DNA from 2 places in the Streptococcus suivaginalis genome. Region 1 is predicted to be linked to the other one. Evidence: predicted binding sites of a transcription regulator. Region 1 holds the regulator's gene; the other holds the start of a gene.
The links. The regulator Rex, encoded in region 1, represses fermentation and respiration genes when NADH is low (regulators of the CRP and FNR family bind a similar motif). The targets are predictions, from matches to a motif close to TTGTGAANTANTTCACAA.

Region 1 (3,427 bases):
TCTCGTTTCAATCATGTATGTAAATAATGAAACTGGTATGATTCTTCCCATCGAAGAGATTGCCACAGTTCTTGCTGATCACCCAGCTCGCTTCCACGTGGATGCTGTCCAGGCTATCGGCAAACTACCGATTCAGCTAACAAATCTAGCTGTTGATTTTCTTTCAGCATCGGCCCATAAATTTCATGGACCTAGAGGAGTCGGTTTTCTCTTTGCCGCTGACATGCATTTCCATGCCTTGATACACGGAGGCAAGCAGGAGGGACAACGTCGAGCCGGAACTGAAAACCTTGCAGGTATTGCTGCTATGGCAACAGCCTTGACACAGCAGTTAGAAAACATGGAGAGCAATACGAAGCTTGTCCAAGATTTAAAAGACTATTTGCTTGAACAGCTGAGTTCACTCCCCCATTATCTAAATTTACCAAAGAATCATCTTCCATATGTCTTGAATGTTGGTTTACCAGATACGCTTAACGAACAGGTACTTATGCGGCTTGATTTAGCAGGTATTGCCCTCTCTAGTGGCTCTGCCTGTACCTCTGGTGTCATCCAAACCAGTCACGTTTTAGAAGCGCTATACGGCAAGAAGTCGCATCGTTTGAAAGAATCCCTCCGGATTAGCTTGGCGGAATCCAACACCAAGGAAGAAATTGATCAATTAATTCACCAACTATCACTTATATTAGGAGTTTAATATGGCTTTTGAAACATCCGTCAGCTTGAAAGACTGTTTATATACCTACGAGATCAGTCCTCAGATTAAAAAATATACTTTAAAGGACACCACTTTCGAAGAAACCAAGGCAGGGCATTTTCAATTAACTCGCCTTCTTGAAGAAATTCCAAATTCAAAAAAAGGATTTCTGTTGAAAATCATAATTAATAAAGATTTGACTGCCTTTAAAATCAATATTACAGACCAATCCGGTTTGCGTATTGTCAATATCTTCAAAGAAAATAGCAACCCCGTTATTCAAGAAAAATTTTACTTTTTGCTAGAAAGTCTTGTTGATCGAAATATCTTCAACAAGATTGAGAGATAAATATGATTAAAATTACCTATAAAGATGCCTATCAGCAAGTTCGAAGTCAAGAGTTTCCTGATTTGGCAGCTGCTCAGCTAGCATTTTCTGGCTGCCTTACCTTACCCGATTACTATCCTGTTCTGTCACTGACAAAAGACAGTGAGGACTTGGGCTTTACTGGTTCGATTGGTCAAGTTTACCACTTTTTACAAAGTCTATAATCAACTATCTGGTTTTCTTAGCAACGATTTCACAAATCCTCTGCTTTTGGAAAACCAGATTTTTCTTGTCATTTTCCAAGCTAATCTGTTGCAATATTCACAAACTTACTCTAGAATATTTTTAGAAACTGAAGGAGAATATCGAGTGAAGAACGAAAAATCGTCTATCCCAAGAGCAACAGCCAAGCGTCTGTCGCTCTACTACCGTATTTTTAAACGCTTTAATGCAGAAAATATTGAAAAAGCTAGTTCCAAAGAAATCGCTGAAGCCATTGGTATTGATGCCGCAACTGTCAGAAGGGACTTTTCTTATTTCGGTGAATTAGGTCGCCGTGGTTTCGGTTATGATGTGAAAAAACTAATGGAATTTTTCGCAGACATCCTAAACGATAATTCCATTACTAATGTTATGCTAGTCGGAGTTGGTAATATGGGACGAGCCCTACTTCACTATCGCTTCCATGAGCGCAATAAAATGAAAATCGTGATGGCCTTTGAAGCAGATGAAAATCCTGCAGTTGGAACTGTGGATGCAGGAATTCCTATCTATGCGATCTCTGAAATTGAAGAAAAAATCAAGGAAGCCAAGTCACAAACTGCCATCTTAACTGTCCCAAGTAATAAGGCACAAGAGGTTGCAAATATCTTAGTGGCTGCTGGTGTAAAAGGCATTCTGAGCTTTTCACCTGTCAATCTCTCTGTTCCAAAAGATGTTGTAGTCCAGTACGTTGATTTGACAAGTGAACTACAAACCTTGCTCTACTTTATGAGAAAAGACTAGTTGAAGGTATCAACCAATTCCCCCTCTTCTCGAAAACTAAAATAACGCGACTTTCCAACAATTAGATGGTCCAAAAGCACAAGTCCTAGCATATTGCAGGACTTTTTTAATGCCTGCGTAAACAAGAGGTCATTCTTACTTGGCTGAACAGAGCCAGATGGATGATTATGAACAATAATCACACTTGTTGCCATGTTTTTGACAGCATAGTAGAGGATCTCTCTTGGTTCTGCGATGGACTTATTGACACTTCCGATGAAAATCGTTTTCTGCTGAATAATGCGGTTTTGGGTATCCAAATAAATAGCTACCAGATGCTCTTGCTTTTTATCTCCCAACTCCTGCATCATGCGAGAAGCTAGTTTTTCGCTGCCTAAAACTTTTTGTTGGAGAGTGATTTCAGACTGGTGAATTCTACGCCCCAATTCAATCATGGCTTGAATTTCGATTGCTTTGACGCGACCAATTCCGCAGATCGATTGTAATTCTTCGATGGACATTCCCTTCAAATTTGCCAGATGATCCACCTCTTTTAGGATTTTTGTAGCCAATTCCTGGACTGGGTGCTGCTTGGTGCCAGTTCGAATAAAAATAGACAGCAATTCTTGATTACTAAGTCCTTCAGGTCCTACTTCCAGAAGTCGCTCTCTTGGTAATAATGAATTCTGTTGAAATGAAATACTATACATTATTTCTCATCCTCCTACTTCTTCTATTCGAAAAAAAAAAGAGAGAGCAAGGCTCTCTTTTTAAAGTTGAATTTGATTGTAAGAAATTTCAAATGAATCTAAAATCTCTGCATCTGTCTCATCAAAAGCTGTTACCGTCTCAAGCTCTCCTTTGACAATGGTTCGCATAGTGGCTGCTGCATCTTCACAAGTTACAAGCGTTACTTGGTTCTTCCCTTCAACATCATCAATCACATAGACGCTTTCTGGTGTCACAACTTCAACACTAGTTACAACATAGGTATAAACATTTGTTTTGTCCGTCAAGTAGATTTTCATCCCCTCTTTTGCATGTTCCAGAGGTGAAAATAAGGTATCACTAGCTCCAGCCATTCCAAATATATGGTGGCTAGCAAGAGCGTAGTTTCCTTGACCCATGACTTGGTCCTCTTTCATTGTACCGGCTCCGTACATAAGCGCCACATTGTCCAAACCTTTAAAAATCGGCAGGTTAATTTTTAAATCTGGAACCGCAATTCCACCAATTACAGGCAAATTTTGAGCTTCCCACTGGGCCTTCAAAACTGCTTCAGTTGAAATAGATTCTACTTGTTCGAAATCAAAAGTAGAGCTTGCTTGTTTGTTTTGCTCAATTTCCTCTTCAGACACCTGTGTCACCTGATAACGATTAGTGTTCCAGGCGATAATCATATTTCGAATAGAGCTATT
Region 2 (3,427 bases), 900 kb from region 1:
ACAAAGAGGAAGTTATTTACATCTTTGTATTTGACAAAAACCCCAAAACGGCCTTGGTTGGTTTCGGAACGCTCTACAAATTCCAAGTTTACATTGACATTGCCTTCTGAACTTGCTTCCAAACCAGCTTTTTCAAAGACAGCAATATTTGCGGCATTATTGTTTTGAGCTGTTGAAGAAAGGGCATTGTAGCGAACGCCACCTTCTTCCTTGATGGCAACAGTTCCTTTAATAGTTGAAGTAGAGGTCCACTCTGGTTGAATATCAGCTGGTGTCGGTGTCTCTTCAACTGGTTGTTCATCAGTATTTGCTTCATCGCTATTGAGACCAGTTTGGTTGGTTACCTTGACATCCACAATGGTTCGGTCTGCACTGTAGCTGGTTACTTTCAATTTAGCAGCATTGCTCGAACGAAGATCTGCCAATACTTCTGCCGGAATTTGAATAGCATTGAAGAGAGCTGTTTCACGGTTATCTGCTGACACGATGGATGCAGACAACTGGCCCCCTGTAGTCAGATTGACATTGAGACGGTAAGCCGTATCTTTCACTGGCTCATCCACACGTGTGCCACTATACCAAGTTCCACCATTGGTAGCCACAGGAGACTTGTACTCCCAGAACCACCCCTGCTTATCATAACCAACCAGAATATGTTTGGTGTGGCTCGTATGGTTCAAATACACCCCAAAACGACCTTTTTCGGCATCTGAACGTTCGATCAGGTCTAGGGAAATCGCTGCACTGCCATCTTCGTTCATCTTCAAATCTGGACTAGTAAATGTACCTGTTGAAGCGCCATTATCTTGGCCACTAACAGAAGACAAGCGGTTGTAACGAACACCGTCTTCTTCACGAACTTCAACAGTGCCTGCTGGGTTGGAGCTTGCAGTCCACTCTGCGACAACTGTTTCTGTTGCATTGGCTGCTGGCGCAAAGTTGATTTCTGGAGCTACTGCTGCTTCATTAGTTTCTGGCGCAGCACTCTCTTCGACCACCTCTTCAGCCGCGGCTTCCTCCGCAGGTGCCAGAACAGCTTCTCTGGTAGCACCTTCTGCTAAGGCAGTTTCCTCAGCCTTGATTTGAGCACCAGAAAACAGGCTCATTCCAACAATGACCGATGCTGCACCAACGGTTAGTTTTCTAATTGAGTAGTGATTTTTCTTAGAAAACAATTCTTTCGAATAACTTCTCATTGTTTACCTCCTTATGATATGTTGAGAAAGTTGGTTTATACAGCTTCATTTTACAAAAACGCTTTCACAATGTCAATATGTTAACATGTTTTATATTTTTTAAATTTGATTCTCCTTGCAAAGAAAGATTGAGACTATTTTCACAATTTTTGAAATCTTTTACCACACTTTTCATTTATTTTCAAGTATTTTGACCTTGAAGAAAGTGCTTACACATGATATAATGAACTATGTGAATAAAAAAACTATTTTGAAGGAGAACCCTCATGTCAACAAAAGTAAAAACTAAAAATGTTACTGAAGACATTTTCGCCCAGGCCTGGGAAGGCTTCAAAGGTACAGACTGGCAAGATAAAGCTAGTGTCACTCGCTTCGTTCAAGCCAACTATACGCCTTACGATGGAGATGAAAGTTTCCTTGCTGGCCCAACTGAGCGTTCGCTCCATATCAAGAAAATCATTGAAGAAACAAAAGCTGGCTACGAAGACACTCGCTTCCCAATGGACGTAGATCGCGCTACTTCAATCGCAGATATCCCAGCTGGTTTCATCGATAAAGAAAACGAACTCATCTTCGGTATCCAAAACGATGAACTCTTCAAATTGAACTTCATGCCACGTGGTGGTATTCGTATGGCTGAAACAACTTTGATCGAAAACGGCTATACCCCAGACCCACTTCTTCATGAAATCTATACAAAACACGCTACAACTGTAAACGATGGTATCTTCCGTGCCTACACGGCTGACATCCGCCGTGCTCGCCACTCACATCACGTTTCTGGTCTTCCAGATGCTTACTCACGTGGCCGTATTATTGGTATGTACGCTCGTTTGGCTCTCTACGGAGCTGACTACTTGATGGAAGAAAAAGTAGCTGACTGGAACGCGATTACTGAAATCGATGAAGAGTCAATCCGTCTTCGTGAAGAAATCAACATGCAGTACCAAGCATTGCAACAAGTTGTTCGCTTAGGTGATATGTACGGTGTTGATGTGCGCAAGCCTGCGATGAATACCAAAGAAGCAATCCAATGGACAAACATCGCCTTCATGGCAGTCTGCCGTGTTATCAATGGTGCGGCAACTTCTCTTGGTCGTGTGCCAATCGTTCTTGATATCTACGCAGAACGTGACTTGGCTCGTGGTACATTTACTGAATCAGAAATCCAAGAATTTGTTGATGACTTTGTATTGAAACTTCGTACAGTGAAATTTGCTCGTACAAAAGCCTTCGACGAAATCTACTCTGGTGACCCTACTTTCCTTACAACATCTATGGCAGGTATGGGTAACGATGGTCGTCACCGTGTTACCAAGATGGACTACCGTTTCTTGAACACACTTGACAACATCGGTAACTCTCCAGAGCCAAACTTGACAGTTCTTTGGTCTGACCAACTTCCATACGCTTTCCGTCGCTACTGTATGGCAATGAGCCACAAACACTCTTCTATCCAATATGAAGGTGTAACAACAATGGCCAAAGACGGTTACGGTGAAATGAGCTGTATCTCTTGCTGTGTGTCTCCACTTGACCCAGAAAGCGAAGACAAACGCCACAACATCCAGTACTTCGGTGCGCGTGTTAACGTTTTGAAAGCCCTTCTTTCAAGCTGGAACAACGGTTACGATGATGTCCACAAAGACTATAAAGTATTTGACGGCGTTGAGCCAAACACTTCTGAGATCTTTGACTACGATCAAGTTATTGAAAACTTCGAGAAAGCCCTTGACTGGTTGACTGACACTTACGTTGATGCCATGAACATCATCCACTTCATGACAGACAAGTACAACTACGAAGCGGTTCAAATGGCCTTCTTGCCAACTCACCTTCGTGCAAACATGGGCTTCGGTATCTGTGGATTTGCAAACACTGTTGACTCCTTGTCTGCTATCAAGTACGCACAGGTTAAACCAATCCGTGACGAAGATGGTTTCATCTACGATTACGAAGTAACAGGCGACTTCCCACGTTACGGTGAAGACGATGACCGTGTAGACGACATCGCGAAATGGCTCATGGAAGCATTCTTCACTCGTTTGAACAAACATAAACTCTACAAGAATGCAGAAGCCGCAGTTTCTATCTTGACCATCACTTCAAACGTTGCTTACTCTAAACAAACTGGTAACTCACCTGTTCACCGTGGTGTATTCCTCAACGAAGATGGCTCAGTTAACACTTCTAAAGTGGAATTCTTCCCACCAGGTGCTAACCCAACTTCT

Region 2: pflB (formate C-acetyltransferase) is a predicted target of Rex. The motif match lies at 1,325-1,342, and genes of this name have one in related genera.

Annotation. Positions count from the first base shown of each region.
Region 1 is NZ_CP118733.1:1,068,703-1,072,129, forward strand. It holds gene PXH68_RS04960 (cysteine desulfurase family protein) at 1-697, shown strand, start outside; gene PXH68_RS04965 (DUF1831 domain-containing protein) at 699-1,046, shown strand; gene PXH68_RS04970 (DUF4649 family protein) at 1,049-1,249, shown strand; gene PXH68_RS04975 (redox-sensing transcriptional repressor Rex) at 1,395-2,030, shown strand; gene radC (RadC family protein) at 2,027-2,719, opposite strand; gene PXH68_RS04985 (class A sortase) at 2,780-3,427, opposite strand, start outside.
Region 2 is NZ_CP118733.1:166,045-169,471, reverse strand. It holds gene PXH68_RS00930 (endo-alpha-N-acetylgalactosaminidase family protein) at 1-1,196, opposite strand, end outside; gene pflB (formate C-acetyltransferase) at 1,463-3,427, shown strand, end outside.